Regions from separate parts of the Caminicella sporogenes DSM 14501 genome, predicted to be linked through region 2. Evidence: riboswitches for the same ligand, from Rfam matches in the RefSeq annotation. Region 2 holds a riboswitch; the other holds the start of a gene.
What was found. A riboswitch is a leader RNA that binds a small molecule or an ion and turns the genes downstream of it on or off. The one in region 2 is predicted to bind cyclic di-GMP.
Positions count from the first base shown of each region.

Region 1: linked by a shared signal. The riboswitch ahead of BUA90_RS09235 (methyl-accepting chemotaxis protein) and the one ahead of BUA90_RS05405 (putative bifunctional diguanylate cyclase/phosphodiesterase) in region 2 are both predicted to bind cyclic di-GMP.

Region 1 covers NZ_FRAJ01000015.1:62,420-73,159, forward strand. The annotation lists gene BUA90_RS09215 (O-acetyl-ADP-ribose deacetylase) at 82-621, shown strand; gene lysA (diaminopimelate decarboxylase) at 624-1,925, opposite strand; gene BUA90_RS09225 (hypothetical protein) at 2,168-2,668, shown strand; gene BUA90_RS09230 (putative bifunctional diguanylate cyclase/phosphodiesterase) at 2,691-4,208, opposite strand; gene BUA90_RS09235 (methyl-accepting chemotaxis protein) at 4,273-6,021, opposite strand; cyclic di-GMP riboswitch class I at 6,219-6,301, opposite strand; gene BUA90_RS09240 (HD domain-containing phosphohydrolase) at 6,378-8,033, opposite strand; gene BUA90_RS09245 (methyl-accepting chemotaxis protein) at 8,212-10,290, opposite strand; partial or broken gene BUA90_RS09250 (ATP-dependent 6-phosphofructokinase) at 10,493-10,740, opposite strand, start outside.
Region 2 covers NZ_FRAJ01000007.1:122,076-132,815, forward strand. The annotation lists gene brnQ (branched-chain amino acid transport system II carrier protein) at 1-874, opposite strand, end outside; gene BUA90_RS12255 (DUF2397 family protein) at 1,517-1,660, shown strand; gene BUA90_RS05380 (hypothetical protein) at 1,657-1,866, shown strand; gene BUA90_RS05385 (ABC transporter permease) at 1,928-2,737, opposite strand; gene BUA90_RS05390 (ABC transporter ATP-binding protein) at 2,730-3,509, opposite strand; gene BUA90_RS05395 (class I SAM-dependent methyltransferase) at 3,781-4,545, shown strand; gene BUA90_RS05400 (radical SAM protein) at 4,649-5,194, shown strand; cyclic di-GMP riboswitch class I at 5,377-5,468, shown strand; gene BUA90_RS05405 (putative bifunctional diguanylate cyclase/phosphodiesterase) at 5,570-6,847, shown strand; gene BUA90_RS05410 (methylated-DNA--[protein]-cysteine S-methyltransferase) at 6,954-7,448, shown strand; gene BUA90_RS05420 (alanine/glycine:cation symporter family protein) at 8,429-9,817, shown strand; gene BUA90_RS05425 (citrate/2-methylcitrate synthase) at 9,883-10,740, opposite strand, start outside.

The DNA of each region.
Region 1 (10,740 bases), on a different contig from region 2:
ATAATTTTTTCAAAAAAATATATCAATTAACACTAGTTATATTTTCATTACTGTGTTATATTTAATTTGAGGTGGTTATTTATGGAACTTACTTATAAAGGTACAAAGATTAAATTAATTTTAGGAGACATTACTAAAGAAGATACTGAAGCTATAGTAAATGCTGCAAATTCTTCTCTGCTTGGCGGTGGTGGAGTTGACGGTGCTATACATAAAGCAGGTGGACCCAAAATATTAGAGGAATGTAAAGAAATAAGAAAAAGGCAGGGTAAATGTCCTACAGGTGAAGCAGTAATAACTACAGGTGGAAATTTAAAAGCCAAATATGTCATTCACACTGTAGGACCTGTTTGGAAAGGTGGAAATAATAACGAACCAAAACTCTTAGCAAATGCTTACAAAAATAGTCTTAAACTTGCTCATAAATACAACATAAAAACTATAGCCTTTCCTTCTATAAGTACAGGAGTTTATGGCTATCCAAAAGAAAAAGCTTGTATAGTTGCCTTAAATGCCGTAAAAGAAATGCTGGATAAATTAAACTTTGAAGAAATAAGATTTATTCTATTTTCAAAATACGATTTTGACATATATAAAAAAACAATAAATCAAATATACTAAAACTACTTCAAATATTCAGGTACTCTACATCTCATTAATAAATCATCATATGTTTCCCTTTCTACAATAATCTCTGATTTTCCTTCATTTACAAGTACGACTGCCGGTCTAGGAGTCTTATTATAATTATTTGCCATAGAATAGTTATAAGCTCCTGTATTTAAAACTGCCAAAATATCACCTGAAGCAACTTTAGGAACTCTTAAATTCCATATCAAAATATCTCCTGATTCGCAGCATTTGCCTGCTATTGTTACTAACTTATTTTTTTCACTATCTACTTTATTTGCTATCAAAGCTTCATATTTTGCCCCGTATAGTGCCGGTCTTGGATTATCTGTCATTCCTCCATCTATAGAAACATAAGTTCTAACTCCGGGTATTTCTTTTATAAAACCTATTGTATAAAGAGTAATTCCAGCTTCTCCTATAATCCACCTTCCCGGCTCAATAACAACTGTCGGTATTTCCAAACCAAATTCACTACATCTTTTGTAAATTTTATCCATAATAGCATCTATAAAGTAATCAATAGGCTTGGGTTTATCTCCTTTAAAATAATATATTCCATATCCTCCACCAGTATTTAATTCCTTTGTAATAAATCCATATCTCTCCTTTACATCTTTCATAAGCCTAGTAACTACATCTACAGCATTCAAATATGACCTATTATCAAACAATTGAGAACCTACATGAAAATGAAACCCTAAAAGATTTACATTTTCACACTTAATACCTTTTTCAACAGCTTCAAATATAATATTTCCAGCAAGAGGTATACCAAATTTAGAATCTACTTGTCCTGTAGATATATACCTGTGAGTTTTGCTTTCTACACCCGGAGTAATTCTATAAAGCAATCTCGCTTTTTTCCCATATTCCTTAGATATTTTATCAATTAATTCTATTTCATATAAATTATCTACTACTATTCTCCCCACATCATTTTTTATTGCCATTTTTAATTCATCAATTGTTTTATTATTTCCATGAAAAAATACTTTTTCCATTGGAAACTCAGCTCTTATCGCAGTATAAAGTTCTCCACCTGAAACTACATCTAAATCAAGTCCTTCTCTTTCAATAATTTTACACATAGCTGGATTTAAAAAAGCTTTACTAGCATATGCAGCCCTTGTATTTTTATATTTACATAAAAATTTTTCTCTAATCTCACTGCATTTTCTTTTAATTACTTCTTCTGAAATAACATACAAAGGCGTTCCATACCTTCTAACAAGCTCTACTACATCACATCCTCCAAATATAAAATGTCCATCTTTTATTCTTATATTTTCCATAATTTCACCTTTCTTTTTATAAACTTAAGTATATGTTTTTAATATTTTAATATTATAAATATTCTCTTGTAAAGTTAAATTTTCAAAATCTTTTTTATTTATGTTAAAAAATCAGTCAAATCTTATTTTGAATTTTCTGAAAATACCTTTTAATTTTATCTTTTTTTGGGTAAATATATTATATAGAATTTTTATTAAAATTTTCTTTACTATAATAATTGAGTAAAAAGGAGGTGCTCTATATGTTTAACATAATAGCTACTTTTTCAAATATACTTGATGTTAAAAAGCTCATAAAAATTTTAAAGAAAATTCCAAAAGTAAAAGGTCATATTTTAGTAATAAATAAAGCTCAAACCTCTACAGCAGATGAAACTTATATATCAAGTGTTTTAATTAAACGCACAAGAGAAATTGCAAAATTAAAATTAGACGATACTAAAAAAGGTATCATATTTGGAGCAATAATAGGTGGTTTATCATCTTTAACTGCAGTACTCATAAATATCAGCTTACTTCATATTTCAACTTTAGCCTTTATAGGTATATGTGCCATAATATTTTATGGTGCTACTGTAGGAGCTATTATTGGACTCTTAATTAGCAATATAATCAGAAAATACGATGAAAAAAATTTCTGTGGAGAAATAACTTTAATTATTAAAGAAGTAGATGACAATGTAAAAAATATAGTTATTGATAAAATCAAAGAATACAATCCAACTAAATTAAACATATATTAAAAAAAGCGACTTAAAAGCCGCTTTATCCTTTTGTTTCATAATTATTAAAATTTTTTATCAAATATTTTTTAAAATCACTACTATTCATAGGCTTTGCCCAAAAATATCCCTGTCCCAATTCGCAGTTTAAATTTCTTAAAAAATCTAACTGCTGCTTCGTTTCCACACCTTCAGCAACCACTTTCATACCTAATGCTCTAGCCATTTGAATAATAGTCATAATTATTTTTTCATCTCGCTCTTTTCCTATACGTTCTATAAATACTTTATCAATTTTTATTTTATCAACATGCAAATTTAAAAGCATTTCTAGAGAAGAATACCCTGTACCAAAATCATCCATAGATATTTTAATCCCTATTTCCTTTAACTTATTAATATTTTTTTGTATTATATTTATATCTCCTGTCGAAACACTTTCTGTTATTTCAAATTCTATATACTTTGTATCAATTTTATATCTTTTTATTATTTTTTTTACCATATCACCAAACTTTTTATTTTCCAACTGCTTTACAGATATATTTACTGCTATAGGTACAATATTAAGACCTAAACTTTCCCATCTTTTTATATCTTGACATATCCTCTTTAAAAGATACTCTCCAAAATAATTCATTTGTCCTGTTTCTTCTGCAATAGAAATAAATTTTTCTGGTAATATCCATCCTAATGTTTTACTATTCCACCTTGCTAAAGCTTCCGCACTTTCTAATTTCCCACTTTCCATACTTATAATCGGCTGATAATAAATTTGTATTTCTCCATTTTTTATAGCATCTTTCATTTGATTTTGAATTTGAAACTTTTCTGCAACCTTCTTTTCCATTTCCTCGGTAAAAAATTTTATTTTATTTTCTCTGTCTTTTTCTTCTTTTGCATAATACATTGCAATATCTGCATTTTTCAAAAGCTGAGATTTATTTTCTCCATGTTCTGGATATATTGCAATACCCACACTAACTGTAAGATATATATTATATCCTTCTACTATACAAGGACTTTCAAAAGCTTCTATTATTTTCTTTCCTATGTAATACGCTTCTTCTTTATCTAGTAAAGGATATGCAAGTACTATAAATTCATCTCCACCATAACGACCTAAAATACATTTACTTGGAAGCGTACTTTTTAAACGACTAGCTGTTTCTTTTATAATTAAATCTCCTATCTCATGTCCCATAGTATCATTAATTTCTTTAAATTTATCAAAATCAATAAAAAAAAGTGCTATACTTTTCTTTTTTTTCTCTGCATCACAAATTATTTGAACCAATTTTTCTTTGAAATAATATTTATTATATACGCCAGTAAGTAAATCTTTTTCTACTATTGCAGTAACTGTATCTTCTATGGGCTTTTTTTCAAAATTAAAATCTATATTATTTTTTCCATCTAAAATGATTAATATTAATTTATCTCGTTCATTATATACAAAAATTTCCGCAGGAAATTTTTCTTTATCTTTTTCCATATAAAAATGCGAAATACACTTTACTACTTCATTTAATATATTATTTTTAGATACTTTTCTATCCATTTTTTTATCTCCTTTTAAAATATTTTTTTAGGCAGTATCCTTATAAAGATACTGCCTAAAATTTTTATATTTTGAATCGATTTACAGTTTCCATCAAATCCATAGCAACCTGACTTAAATCTTGTGCTGTTGCTGCCACTTCCTCTGATGAAGCAGTAAGTTCTTCAGAAGCTGCTGCTACCTCCTCCGTAGCTGCAGAATTTTCTTCTGTCACATCATTTACCTTTCTAACTCTCTCCATAACCATATCTTTTGATTTTACAATTTTATCCATAGCTTCATATGTTTTTTTCATAAGTGGTGCAATATTTTCAATAGATATCAATATATCTCCAAAAGATTTTACAGTATTTTCAACAGAATTTGCCTGTTCATTAACAGACTCTTTTACATTTTTAGAAGTATAAATAACTTCATCAGTATCTTCAGTAATAGAATTTACTAAATTTACAATTTTTTCTGTAGACTTTCTCGATTCCTCTGCTAATTTTCGTATTTCTTCAGCTACTATAACAAATCCTCTACCATGTTCTCCTGCCCTTGCTGCTTCTATAGAAGCATTAAGTGCTAATAAATTTGTCTGATCTGATATACCTGATATTATTTCTGAAATAACACTTATTTCTTTTACAGAATTTGTAAGAGTTTCTACTTTTTTAATAACAACTTCAAATGCTTTTCTTATATCTTCAATAGACTTAATCAATCTGTCCATTTCCTTTTTACCGATATTAGCTTTATTTTCTGCATTTTCAGTTTCATCTTTCACATTTTGAAGCTCTTTATATACATTTTCAATATTATTCGTAAGGTCTGATAGAGAATTTACAATATCCATCAAATCTTGTGCCTGATTTGTAGCACCTTCAGCTACCTGCTGCATAGTAGAAGAAAGTTCCTGAGATGAAGCAGACATCTCCTCCGATACAGCAGCAAGATTTTGAGACTGACCTGCCACTTTTTCTGAATTTCCCTTTACATCTGCTAAAACCCTTTTTATATTTTCAACAACTACTGCTAAAGAACGATTCATTTGAGCAAATTCATTTTTCCCATTTTCTTTTAATGAAACTGTAAAATCATAATTTGAAAGTTTTGTAAGTACATCATTTATTTGACTCATTGAATTTTTTAAGAGCCTTAATATAATAAAAGTAACACTTACTAAAAAAATCATTATACCTATTGATAAAATCATAAATAATTTTCTTGCTCTTTTATACAATCCATTAGCCTTATCAACAACTTTTTCAGCTATAGTAGCATTTAAAGATACAAGTTCATTAATATTTTTCTGAGTCTTTAAAGAACAATCATTTATCTTTACAATTTCTTCTTCACTTATAGTAAGCCCACGCTTTAGTTTATTTAATAATTTATCTGCCTCACTTAAATATGTTTTATAATTACTCTCTATTTTATCAAATAATTCTCTTTCTTTTTTTGTCAAATTATAACCTTTATATTTATTAAAAATTTGAACTAAATTAGATTTTTGGTTTTCTATAATATCTGCTAAATCTTTATCATATTTTTTTGAATAAAGCATTTTATTCATATTAAGTCTAACTACATAAAATTCTGTTTCAAGATATTTTATTTCCAAAGACGTAAGCATATTTTTTTTGTAAAGAGAATTCATATCATTACTTAAAATCTCCATATTGTTAAGAGATAAGTAAGATATATAACCTATAGATGCCCCCGTAAGAATTAAAATTATAAGTAATAAGGATGTTATTTTTATATTTTTTAAAATATTACTGCTTTTTTTTACTTTGTTTTCCTTTTTACTTATAATCTTTTCCTTCATCTTTATTCCCTCCCTTGTGTAATCAGTTTTTGTACTTTTAATTCCAAATTTTTAAACTCTCTTAAATCATTAATTTACAACTGCCTTGTTTATTTTACCTAAATACCTTTTATTTTTTTAATATTTAAATTTTTAGCACAATAAAAAAACCCCTTTCCAATCAGTAAATCCTCATTGAAAAAGGGTCTAAGGTAACTCTCAGCGACCGGCTGCCATAGCAAAACACCTTAGGCCCTTGGCTTTGCGTCCCTGCCTTTCGACAGGTTTGCCATTTATAAAAAATACTTTTAAACATTAATAACTTTTTTGTCAAATTTCATTATATCAAATTTTAAATGAGTTTTCATCATTTTAGTTTAATAATCCATTAATGTTTTTCTTATACTTATTTGCTTTCTGAAAATTTGTCTAAAAATTTCATCTCTATAACTTTCCTTTATACCTACAAACTCAAATTCATAATGCACTACATTATTAATTTTTATTTGATTAACTATTTTTCCTGATAAAGGTATTTTAGTTCCATCTTCAAATATTACGACAACAATAAACAACTTGTCTTTTTCTAGTTTATCACCACTATTTAAACTAAAAGTCAGATTTCTTCCAGATATTTTACTTATAGTAATTTCCTTTGAATTTTTAGTATTTATATCTATAATAACTCCACTTAATAACCATAATAAACTAAATGTTTCTTCAGCATCTTTTAAAGATATTATTTCAACAGCAAGTTTATTAGTATCTACCTTTCTTACTGATACCTTAAATTCATAAATCACATTAAGATTTTCTACGGCTATATAAATACTTTCTACATCTTCAAATTTTATTGAATGTATATCTGCCAATTTAAAAATCAATTCTCTATTTATAGATGTAATATATCCATTAAAACTAGTTAATCCCTGTCTAGTTTTTAATATCAAATTTGCAGGTAAAATTAATTCATCTTTTATTTCAAAATTTAATTTTCTCCTCAAAATATTAATTGCTATATCAGCTATATCGGGATCAAAATCTTTTCCTCGATAGCTTTTAATTTTTTCTAAAATATCTTTTATACCTTTTTCATTTTTATAATTTGACTTAGATATTATTTTATCAAGAAAATTAGCTACTTTTAATATTCTAGCTTCCTCTGTTATTTCTTCACCCTTTAATTTATTTGGGTATCCTGTACCATTCCATCTTTCATGATGCTGTAAAATCCATATAGGTATTTGAGCATTAAATGTTATTAATATATCTTTTGCAATATTGTATCCAATCTCAACATGTTTCTTAGCCTCTTCATATTCTTCTTCATTTAAGTCATCTCCTTTATTGACTATTTCACTATCTATATAAATTTTACCTATATCATGCATAAGTGCTGCTAAATATATTTCTGTTAATCTCTCATCAGAATAGTTAAGTTCTCTTGCTATTTGAATTGCCCATGCTGCTACATTATATGAATGTCTAGTCATAAATGGAGTCTTTTCTTCAAATATTTTATTAATCAGTATTATATTTTCTATTAATACTTTATAAAGTATTTTTTCTGCTTTTATATTCATAATATAAAACATATGTCTTTTTATAATTTCATATATCTCCATAATATCTGAATTTAAACTTAAATTGTCACCTTCATTTGCTCCTAAATATATACACCCAACTATTTCATCCTTAAATGTTATAGGAATATATATTTCATATTTTAAACCTTTTACATACGTTTTTATATTTGAATTTTGAAAATTTATTATCGATTTTTTTTCTGTAATCAGTTTATATATACCATTTTCTCTCTGTATATCTAAATTTAAAAATTCAGAAAAATTATACTGTATTTCTTCCTTTTCATCCTTCTTTATATTTATTATTCTAACTGCCATATTATTAATAATTGAAAAAAATAAACAATAACTTATATTTTTCTCTATTAAAAAATTTCTTAATTCAAATTCTAAGCTTTTGTCAATATTATCTAATTTTAAAGGTTCAAAATACTTGTCAAAACCCATATAATCATCCCCACTTTATTTTTCTTATATTTTTTTGTTCCAGATATTACATTTCTACCCTTATTTTCTACATTTTAAAAATCGTTTTCGACACTATGTTTTAAATTTTTTATCTTTAATAATTAACTCCAAATATTAAAAGCGGCTCAAAAGCCGCTTTTTTAATAATATACTTTTATTAGTTTAATTTAAAAGCTTTAATAGCTTCTTCCAATTTTTTTGCCATTTCATTTAATTTTTCAGCTAGAGAACTTACTTGGTCCATAGCTGCACTTTGTTCTTCAGTTGCAGCTGAAACTTCCTGAGAAGCTGCAGCAGTTTCCTCTGATACCGCAGATACATTTTGTATAACTGCCACAACTCTATCTCTACTTTCCATTACATCTTTTAATGAATTATTTATACTCCTAATTTTATCAACAATTTTTTGTATACTATCACTTATATCATTAAAAGATTGCTTTGTATAATCCATAGCCTTATTTTGTTCATTTACTGTTGCAATTGATATTTTCATAGTTTCCTTAGCTAATTCTACATCATTTTGTATTGTACTGATAATATCTTTTACATCATTACTTGATTTTGCTGTACTTTCTGCAAGTTTTCTTACTTCATCAGCAACTACAGCAAATCCTTTTCCAGCTTCTCCTGCTCTTGCTGCTTCAATAGCTGCATTAAGTGCTAAAAGGTTTGTCTGCTCTGATATAGCAGTTATCGTATCAGCAATATTTCCTATTACATTTGCCTTTTCACTTAAATTATTTACAACTTGTACAATTTGCTTCATAACTTCATTGTTGTCTTTATTTTTTTCTTCTAATATTTTAATGGCTTCAAAACCTCTTTGATTTGTACTATCAATATAGTTTGACATTTCTTCACTTTCATTAATATAATCAGCCATAGTTTCTAATTCTTTTGATAACTTTTGAACTGCAATAGCACCTGTTTCTGCATCTTTTGCTTGTTCACTTGCACCTTCAGCAACTTCAGATACAGACTTTGCAACTTCTTCAATTGAAGCATTAGTCTGCTGTGTAGTAGTTGTAAGTATATTAGATGTTGATGAAACTTCCTCAGATGTATTCTGTATTTGCTTCACAAGATATGTAAAATCTTTTATCATCTTGTTAAAACTCTCACTTAGTTTGCCCAGCTCATTAGAAGATTTATAATTACTTCTCACTGTTAAATCTCCTTGAGCTGCTTTACTCATTAAAGCTACCATATAAGCAATTGGTTTTGTTATACTCTTAGATACAAAATAAGCAACTATTAAAGCTATTATTATAAAAAATACAGTCATGAGTATATTATTCTTTAACACATCAGTAACAAAAGACATAGCTGCTGATTTTTTATGAACAGTTATTACTGCCCAACAATCAGAATTTCCCGGTAAATTAATAGGTTTATATGCACTTATTACTTTTTCTCCATCGTTATCTACATATTCAACTACACCTGATTCTCCATTTAATGCTTTTTGTGTTATCTCTTTCAATTTTTCAGGAACATTTATATCTTGCAACCTCTTTTTTTGATTTCCTTTTTCATCTTTTAATACATTCCCATTACTATCCTTTACTAAAACACTTTTTTTCAGTGTTTTATAGTTATATAATTCTGATACTTGCTTTTTATCTGGATGTGCAATAACTACACCTTCTCCATCCAAAATATATATGTACTTACCTTTTCCATCACTATATTTTTCAACTATTTCTTGAAGTGAATCAAGTTTTACATCTGAACCTATTACTCCCACTAAATTGCCATCATTATATATGGGAACAAACACAGAAGTAACAGCTATATTTCCAGTTAGTGAATAATACGACCTACTAACATAAGGTTTTTTATCAGCCATTATTTTTTTAAACCACCATCTATTTGAACGGTCTCCAAGTACACCTTTTGTTTTTGCAGTCTGCATTCCATCTGTTCCCTGAATAAAAAACATATCAAAAAATTTGTATCTTTTAATTGCATTAAGTATTACTTTTTTCTGTCTATCAGGTTCAAAACTTATTATATCATTATTATTTGCAAGTTGTTGTGTAACACAATATGCTTTATCTATAAATTCCCTCACACTATCGGCAACAGCACTTGCTGTGTCGCTTTCTATACCTTTCACTTTTTCCTTAAAATTACTTGAAATCAAATAATAACCAAACAAGTTAGATAAAATAAATGGTATAAGTATTAATAATACCATTACAAGCATCAGTTCACTTCGTATTGATTTCATATTTTATAACCCCCATTTAAATAATTATTTTTTTCACAATTCTTATTATAAAAAACTTCCTAACAAATTTCCACAATTTTCTTTTTAAATTATTTTACAAATTAGACATTTTTTATTACTACTTTATCGATTTCTGTATTTATTTTTTATATATTTAATCTAAAAAAAGCGGCGTAAAAACGCCGCATTCATTTCTTAATATCTATATTGAAAGTATTTTTGTAAGTCTATAAACTTCCTTGTCAAATTCTTTCTCCATACTTAATGCCTCATCTATATCCATATCTACAAGCTCATTATTTCTTATTCCTATCGCTCTGCCTGATTTTCCTTCTATGAGAAGCTCTACTGCTCTAGCTCCCATTCTACTTGCAAGTATTCTGTCAAATGCTGTAGGACTTCCTCCTCTTTGTACGTGTCCAAGTATTGTTACTCTCGTTTCTATTCCTG
Region 2 (10,740 bases):
TTAAACCTATAGATGTTGTAAGACATGCAACAGATACAGCAAGTCCAATTCCATATTTTCCAAAACTACCAAGTATTTTTTCAGTTATACCTATAATTAGATTAGTTTTATGAATATTAGTAGGGAATATACTGCTTGATGTTGCTCCTATATATAAAAGACCACCATATACAAAAGCAAGACCTATACCAGCAATTAAACCTGCTTTCATAGTAAGATTAATTTGTTCTTTTTTACTATTATAACCTTTTTCAGCAAGTGAAAGCATAATTATTCCACCAAAAACTATTGATGCAAGAGCGTCCATTGTTTGGTATCCTTCGACAAATCCTGTTGAAAATGGTTTTTCAATGTTTGTAGTAATTGGAGTTCCAATTGGAGAAATAATACCTTTAATCATTATTGCCGAAACAATTAAAAGAAGTATTGGTGTGAGAAATTTTCCTATTTTATCTACAATACCAGACGGTTTGATAACGAAAAAGAGAGTTATTCCAAAATATATTATTGAGAAAATTATTGAATTTGAATTTTTAAATATAGGCTTAACTCCCATTTCAAAAACAGTAGCACCTGTTCTTGGTATTGCAAGAAGAGGACCTATAGCTAAGATTATAACAGTTCCTAGTATTTTGCTGAAAATAGGATTAATTTTATTTCCGAGGTCATTTATAGTTCCTCCTGCTTTAGAAACAGCAAGTATTCCTAATATAGGCATACCTATTCCTGTAAGGAAGAAGCCTATCATACATTGTATCCAACTTTTACCTGAAACTAAACCTAAAGCTGGTGGAAATATTAAATTTCCTGCACCAAAAAACATAGCAAATAAAGCCATACCTACCACAAAAACATCTTTACTTTTTTTTGACATAAAAATTCCTCCATATTTTTATTAAATTTTGTTTAAAATCACTAGTGTTCAATTTTAAGAAAAAATTTGAAAATATAGGATTATCTGTTTATATTATAGAGTGGCTAAAATAATATGATAAAAGAATTTAAGTTAGAATATGCAGTAATAGATTTAAAAAATATATTGATTTATATAATATTAGATTTGACTGTGAAATTTGTTAAAAATATTTATGCATATTTAGTATGAAATTTATGTAATATAAAGATTATTAAAGTTTCATGAAATATATAATTACACCTTGTTTGTGAAAAATTTAATAATAAAATTATTTAAATTTTGAACACTAGTGATTTAGAATAAACAGCTTTGATTATCTATCAAATATTTTAAAATTTTAAGAATATACATAAATTGGTATATTGTAAATTTTCTAACAAATAAAATTTCCAGATATAATTATATCATAAAGATTTTATTCGTGGAATAAAAATTCCATAATATACAAATTTTTTGATAATTTCAAATTTTGTTATTAAATAGAATGTTATAGAAAAAATGTATAGAATATGATTATTGGTTTTGGTTAAATTTTCATTAAAGTACAAATAATGATATAATTTTTATAAAAGAGAATTAGTTTTATAGGTGTGTGATGAGATGCAGGTAAATAATAATTTATTTAGACAAATTACAGAGACTAAATATCTTACAGCTGAAAATGCTTGGCGTTATAGAACTATACTTCGATATTTTTATTATCAATATAAAATATTGGGTATACATGGAGGGAATTTTAAATGAAATTATCAAGTAAGGAATTGCAATTAGTAAAAGAATTAATAAAAGAAAAGATAGAAGATATTAAACATGAAATAGATATTTTAGATGATAATTGTAATACTCTACTAGTAAATGAAGATTTGTTCAATGAAGTAGAAATTACTAAAGAAGAATTTTTGAAGAAAATAGATGAATATGAAGAGATATTAAAAAAACTTTCTTTTTAAGAAATAAAACCTTTAAGGAATTTATATTTTATTTTCCTTAAAGGTTTTTTAGATTTTTTAATTATCGTCTCCAATTTAATAGTTTTTTTTCTAGATAAACTACTCCTTGATACATAGCAGTGGCAAGTATTGATAGAATGATAACGCTAGTCATAACTATATCAAACCTGAATATTTGACTTCCGTAGACAATCAAGTATCCTATCCCAGCTCTTGAAACCATAAACTCTCCGACGATTACACCTACCCATGATAATCCGACATTTATTTTTAAAGCATTTATTATTGTAGGTATACTAGCTGGAATGATGACTTTTTGGAGTATTTGAATTTTTGTAGCTCCAAAAGTTTTAAGCATTTTTATTTTACTTTCCTGTACTTGTTTAAAGCCACTATATACACCTAAAATAGTTACAACTAGAGAAATCATAAGAGCTGTAACTATTATTCCTGATATACCTGCTCCAACCCAAACTATTATTATAGGTGCTAAAGCTGTTTTAGGCAGTGCATTAAGTACAACCATATAAGGGTCTAAAACTTTGGATATAAAATCTGACCACCAAAGAAGTATAGCTATAAGAGTTCCTAGAAATGTTCCTAAAATAAAGCCAACTACAGTTTCAAATATACTTATGCCAATATGTTTTAAAAGGGAACCATTAAATAATAATTTTAAAAACAACTTCCACATTTCAGAAGGTGAGCTGGTTAAAAAAGTATCTATTAATTTCAGTCTTGCTGCGATTTCCCATAATGAAAAGAATAAAACTAATATAGCTATTTGAGTAAGTAAAATAGCTTTCTTTTTTCTTTTAACTTTTTGCAAAAATTCAATATGTTCTTTTGAATATTTTTTATTATCATTCATGTATATCCAGCTCCTTCCATATAATATTAAAATAATCTTTAAATTCAGGAGCTTTTCTAGAGGTTAGAGGAGTTCTTTCAACATCTAAAGTTAATTTTATTTCATGAATAGATTTTATTTTTGCTGGTCTGCCGGACAAAACGATTACTCTATCGGACATAGAAATGGCTTCTGCCAAGTCATGTGTAACTAAGATGGCAGTTTTCTTTTCTTTTTTAATTATAGTACCAACATCATCTGCTACTCTTAAACGAGTTTGATAATCTAGTGCTGAAAAGGGTTCATCTAATAATAATAGTTCGGGTTCTGTAGCGAGTGTTCTTATAAGTGCAACCCTTTGTCTCATTCCGCCGGAAAGCTGATTCGGATAGTGATATTTAAAATCTCCTAGTCCATAGATTTCTAGAAGTTTTTCTGCTTTTGCTATTTTATCTTTTGTGAGTCTGTTTTGCACTTCCAGACCAATTAAAACATTTTTTATTATATTTCTCCATTCAAAAAGATTATCATTTTGAAACATATAACCAATTTTTTTATCACATTTTTTCACTTCTATACCATTAATAAATATTTTTCCAGATGATGGTTTAATGAGTCCTGCAATTAAAGACAAGAGAGTAGATTTACCGCAGCCACTTGGACCAACGATTGATACAATTTCGTTTTTATAAACAGAAAGAGACAAATTGCTTATAGCTAATGTCTCTTCGGTTATAGTATGATATGTTTTATATAAATTTTGTATTTCTACTACTTTATCACTATATATCATCTATATCCTCCTATCAAAAAATGTTCATAATTTAGTTTATTCTTACATAGATTAAATTGTTACTAGACTTATATTAAATAGGTGCAAACTTTTTTAGAGGAAATGCAGCAAGTATGAAGAAGTAATAAAAATATGTAGTTTTAAGTAATAATTTGGAGGAAAAAATGGAAAATATTAAAATATTAAATGGATTGTAACAAGATATAAATATAAGAGCACCTCCGCTAAAGAATTATTGTAAAATATAAAAAATAATAACGGAGGGATAGAAATGAATGAAAAAAGCTCTGATATGATTAGTGAATATTTAGAAGTATGGGAAAGAGAGTTTAAAGGATGGGACTTTTCATATTTAGAAAAGTATGGCAGAATGAGAGAATTTCCATTGAGTTGGAATTATTATAATGAAATAAGAAAGTATTTGAAAGATAGTCAATCTTTATTAGATATGGGAACAGGTGGAGGAGAATTTTTATCAGAATTAATTCCTTTACCTAAAAAAACATGTGCAACAGAAGGATATAGACCTAATTTAGAAATAGCAAAAAAACGTCTTGAACCTTTAGGAGTAAAAGTTTATGAGATAAAAGAAGATGATAATATGCCTTTTGATGACGAAGAATTTGATTTGATAATCAATAGACATGAATCATATTCAGAAAAAGAAGTAAGAAGGATATTAAAAAAAGGTGGATATTTTATAACACAGCAAGTAGGAGGATGTAATGATAAAGAATTGAATATGTATTTAAATGCTGAGCCATTTGAATATAGAGAGTGGGATTTAGATAAAGCAGTTAAAAATTTAGAGAAGAATAATTTTAAAATAATAAAGAGGAAGGAAGATAAAACTAAAACACGATTTTATGATATATGTGCAGTGATATATTATTTGAAAGCAATTTCGTGGCAAATATCAGATTTTAGTATTGATAAATATTATATTAAATTAAGGGAACTAGATTTTTTAATTGAAGAAATGGACTATATTGATGTAACATGTCATAGATTTATTATAATAGCTTGTAAAAATTAGAGAAAAAGATTAAAAGTCATTAGTTTGATAAGGATGTATATTTAATGAAAAATAAAGATTAAACTTTACAAATAAATATTTAAACAGGTGGTAGGTATCAAAAATGTCAAAAAATACGATTATAAAAATGTTAATAAGTATTACATTTATTTTAATTATCATATTAAATAATTTAGTTTTTATACCTGCAAAGAATATTAACCGATATATAACTTATACTTTTGATAAAAGCAATGATGAATTGGCATATGTAATTAACGATTTAAGCAATGAAATATATTCAGCAGATGAAGAAAAGCTAAAAAATAAAGAATATATAGAAGAAATTTTTAGAAAAGCTAATAGAAAATTAGGACTTTGGGAGAGAATTATGAATACTTTATACTTATTAAACAAGAATTTTAAATTTAAAGATGTATGTGAATTAAAATACTATTTTTATACAATTATAGATAAGGGAGAATTGACAGAAGAAGATTTAAAGGCTTTAAAAGAAATATTTGAAACAATTAATTATATAAATCCGGGAATAGATGAAGAAGTAGAAAAAACGTATTTTTATGTTCGGCCTGGTAAAAGAGTAAAAGAATCTTTAGAAAAGATATTTAAAATTTGTGAGGAAATGAATTCTAAGTATTATTCAAAATAATTGTTTAATATGTTCAAATTAAAATAGACGAATATTAAATTTTAAGTGAAAAACAAATAAAATTATAAAAAATTATTTTTTATGACAAAATACGACAAACAAACTTTTAATGATGTGCTATAATACAAAATTAGTATGTAGAAGTATTATTATTGAAAAAAGTTAATAATGAGAAAATCGGATTTTGATAAAGGCAAACTTATCGAAAGATAAGGACGCAAAGCCAAGGGCCTAAAGTAAAGAACTTTCTTTACTATGGCAGCCGGTTACCGTAAATCCAAGTAGGCCCTTTTTACTTTTTACGGTAAAAAGGGCTTTTATTAGTTTATTTGAATTAAGTGGAAGAAACAATTATGCAAAAGAGAAGGGATGGAAATGTTGGTAAAAAATACTGATGCTTATTTTGATTATTTAACAGGTTTATATAATAGGTTATATTTATTTGAAAATTTTTCAGAAAATATTAATGAATTTATAGTAGTATTTTTAGATATTGATGATTTTAAGTATATAAATGATACATATGGTTATGAAATAGGTGATGAGTTTTTAAAAAAATTTGTAAGAAGGCTATCTAAAATTGTTGGGAATAGAGGAAAAGTGTTTAGTTATAATGCAGACAAATTTTTAGTTCTTTTTCCTAAGGAAAATTTTAAAGATATTTATGAAAAAGTTGAATTGCTTTTTCAAAAATTAAAAGAGATAATAATAGTTGGAGATATAGAGATTGCATGTTCAATAAGTATTGGTATTTATATAACAGAAAAAGATGATAAAATTGATGATGCTATAAAAAAAGCTGAGATAGCAATGCAAGAGGCAAAACAAAAAGTAAAGGGGCAATATGTATTTTATAAACATCAAATTGAAAAAGAAAAAATGAGAAAGGCTAATATACTAACAGAATTGAAAAAATCAATTTTAAGAAATGAGCTATATATACTGTATCAGCCAATTTTAAGTGTAAAGGGAAATAAAATACAAGAAGTAGAAGCATTGTTAAGATGGAATAATGAAAAATTAGGAGAGGTTTCACCAGTAGAATTTATTCCTATTGCAGAAGAAACTGGTTTTATTAGAGAAATGGGCTTTTGGGTTATAGAAGAAGTATGTAGACAAATTAAAGAGTGGGAAAAGAAAAATTTGGATTTAAAAGTAGCAATAAATATTTCACCTAATCAGTTTAAAGACAAAATGTTTTTTGAAAATTATAAATATATAGTCAAAAATAATAATGTAAAATTTAGTAAAATTAAATTTGAAATAACCGAAACCCAAATATTTAAAACAGAAGAAAAAACAGTTGAAAATTTATTAGAAATTATGAAACTTGGTACTAAAATATCTTTAGATGATTTTGGAGCTGGTTATTCTTCTATGAAAAATATGATTCTTATTCCTTGTTCCGAAATAAAAATAGATAAAATTTTTATTGATTATATAACTAAAGATACAAAAATTCAAAATTTAATAGCATCTATTATACATACTGCACACAGATTGGGATATGATGTAATTGCAGAAGGGGTTGAATATAAAGAACAATATGATAAATTATTAGAGTATGATTGCGAAAAAATACAGGGATATTTTATTAGTAGACCTATTGGTGAGAAGGATATAATTAAATTTATAAAAAGAAGAAGTAGTTAAAAAGAAAAAATATATTCTTAAGAATAAAATTTGATAAGTGTTATATTGTAAAGAATTTAATTGATAATATTTAAAAGTTAGATTATTTGGGGGTAAAATAAAATACATGTGTATAGAATGTAATTATATGCAAAGGATTGGTAATGAGAATAATGTAGTTTATTTAGATTCTCCTATAGGTTTTATTGAAATCCAATCTAATGAAGGGAAAATAATAAGTTTGGATTTTGTTGAAGAGAAGAAATATAAAGAAAAATTTTGTCCTATATTAGAAGAAGCAAAAAGACAGTTGAAAGAATATTTTAATAGACAAAGAAAGGAGTTTAATTTACCTATAAAATTAAAAGGGACAGATTTTCAAAAGAAGGTTTGGAATGAACTTATTAAAATACCTTATGGAAAAACCTGTTCATATAAAGATATAGCTAAAAGAATAGGAAATAAAAATGCAAGTAGAGCAGTTGGAAATGCTAATAATAAGAATAAAATAGCAATCATTATTCCTTGTCATAGAGTAGTAGGCAGTGATGGAAGGTTAGTGGGATACGAAGCAGGATTATGGCGCAAAAAATGGCTTTTAGAACATGAAAAGAGTTTGTAAGAAATATTTAAAACCTATGATGTTCCTATATTTTAAGGAATTATCATAGGTTTTTATTTTAAAGTGATGTATGTTATTTATAAAAGTTTTTATGTTGTTTATTAATAAGTTTAAATATATTATTTGCTATATATTTTGACCCTTTAATGGAAAATATTTGTATTAATTGTTGTTTTATAAGATTTTTGAGAAGCATTTCAAAGTAGTATTTTAGTAAAGGCTGCATTATAGGATTATTGAGCATATTTATAGAATTATTTTTTGTTCTAAGCTTTTTTGTGTTTTTAGTATTTGTGATAATTAAATTATTATTATAATTGGGATTTTTTTTATTAAAAGAATTTTGAGGTCTATTATTGTTAGTCATTTTATCACCTCTAATATATAATATTACCTTGTCTTGATTTTGTTGAATTTTAAAATATTATGCTGATGTATATTTATTTTACATTTATAAAATGATATAAAAAATATCTATAAGATTAATTTTGCAAGTATTTTTGTAAAAAAATTCAAAGTAAAAAAATGGAGTATTTTTTAAGATATTTATACAAGTTATTTGCTTCGTTTTTTAAAATATTTCGAAAATTTTTGATTTTAAAAAAGCATTTAAACCAAAGTAGAGTTTTAATTATTTTTTTGTAGTTAATAGGAATTAAGCAGGTAAAAAATTATGATTTAAAAATAGAGAGAAATTTTAATTATTAAAAAATTTGTTGATATAAAAAATAAAATTACAGTCAAATAGTTAAAAAAATAACAATGTTTTTTAAAAATTTACAGTTTAAATGAAATTGTTTATAGCTTATATTTCATCGAACAACTTTGAAAGATGTTGAAATATCTAATAGTAAGATATAAATTCATAAAATTAAATTTTATATTAACAAAACAAACATTGACAAATATTTGACATAGAGTTATTATATAATTAATACAATTCAAAGTATAAATAAAATTTTCAAAATGGAGGGTGTGAAATGGAGCAGTTAACTATGTTTTTTAAAAAAGTTGATGCTTTTGTATGGGGACCACCTCTGCTTATTTTGCTTGTCGGAACAGGTATTTTTTTGACGTTAAGATTAGGATTTATACAGATAGTAAAACTTCCATTAGCTTTAAAGTATTTATTTACGAAAGATGAAGATAGTAGTGGAGAAGGAGATGTATCGAGTTTTGCCGCTCTTTGTACAGCCCTAGCAGCTACTATTGGTACGGGCAACATAGTAGGTGTTGCTACGGCGATAAAAGCTGGAGGTCCAGGGGCATTGTTTTGGATGTGGATAGCGGCATTTTTTGGTATGGCAACAAAATATTCGGAGGGACTTTTAGCTGTAAAGTATAGGGTTGTAGATGACAATGGACAGATGTCTGGAGGACCGATGTATTACATAGAAAGAGGATTAAATAATAAATTTCTTGCAAAACTTTTTGCTGTATTTGGAATAGGGGTAGCTTTTTTTGGAATAGGTACATTTCCACAAGTTAATGCTATAACAAAAGCAGTAGAAATAACTCTTAATATTCCAATAATTATTTCAGCTTCAATATTGACTATTCTAGTAACATTAGTAACTCTTGGTGGGATAAAGAGTATTTCAAGAGTAGCGGAATTAATAGTTCCATTTATGGCTGTATTTTATATAATTGGAGCTATAATTATATTAGTTTTTAATATAAAATTATTACCTGAAACTGTAATGTTAGTTATAAAGAGTGCATTTACTCCAACAGCTGCAACTGGTGGATTTTTGGGAGCAAGTGTGATGCTTGCAATTAGAAGTGGTGTAGCTAGAGGGGTATTTTCAAATGAATCAGGTTTAGGTAGTGCACCAATTGCAGCAGCTGCAGCTAAAACTAAATCATGTGTAAGACAAGGTTTAATATCTATGACAGGTACATTTTTTGATACAATTATAGTGTGTACAATGACAGGAATAGTTTTGATATTAACAGGTACATGGAAATCTGAACTAGCAGGTGCTGAAATGACAAATGCAGCATTTAAAAGTGGACTTCCTATTCCAATTATTGGACAGTATATAGTTACTATTGGATTAATCTTCTTTGCATTTACTACTATACTTGGATGGAATTATTATGGAGAAAGGTGTACAGAATATTTATTTGGAGTAAAAGGGATAAGAACTTATAAATACATATTTATAATTTTAATAGCTTCAGGTGCATTTTTAAAATTAGATTTGATTTGGATAATTGCAGATATAGTAAATGGATTAATGGCAATACCAAATTTAATTGCTCTTATAGGTTTAAGTGGTGTTATAATTCACGAGACAAAGAAATATTTTGATGAATTTAAGTATAAAGAAACAGAGAATGTTAAATCAGTTGGAAAAATAGGTTAGTTAAGAAGAATAAAAAATACTGTCATATATATTTATATGACAGTATTTTTTAGTCAATATATCGTTTAAAATCTTTTATATAATGGAATATAACTTTTTTTTTCATTTATACTTTTGTAAGCAGGTCTAATAATTTTAGGGTCGCTTACAATTTGTTCTATTCTGTGAGCACACCAACCTGTTATTCTAGAAGTAGCAAATAAAGGTGTATATAGATCAGCAGGGATGTTTAGCATTTCGTATACAAAACCTGAATATAAATCTACATTGGCACTGATTACTACATTTTCTCCTTTTATTTCTTTAAATAATTCAATAGTCAGTTCTTCGATATTTTTATATAAATTAAATTCTTCTACTGCATTTTTTTCTATAGCTAATTCATATGCTTTTTTTTTCAATAAACAAGCTCTCGGGTCAGATTTAGTATATACTGCATGTCCCATACCATATATGAGACCTTTTTTATCAAAGGTTTCTTTTTTTAATATTTTCAATAGATAATCTTTTAGTTTACTTTTATTTTGGTAATCAGGTACATTTTCTTTTATATTTAAAATCATTTCATGAACCATTATGTTTGCTCCACCGTGTTTAGGACCTTTTAATGAACCAACTGCTGCTGCAATAGCAGAATAAGTATCAGTACCACTTGAGGAAACGACATGAGTTGCAAAAGCTGAGTTATTGCCTCCGCCATGTTCTGCATGTATAACTAGACATAAATCTAATGTTTCAGCTTCAGTTTTGGTATATTTATTATCTGCTCTTGTCATAAATAAAATGTTTTCGGCAGTTCCTATACCTTTTTGCGGAGGATGAATAAATAAACTTTTTTTGTCAAAATAGTGGGCTTTTGATTGATAACAGTAAGATATTATTGTTGGAAATCTTGCAATTAATTTTAAACTCTGTTTTAAAAT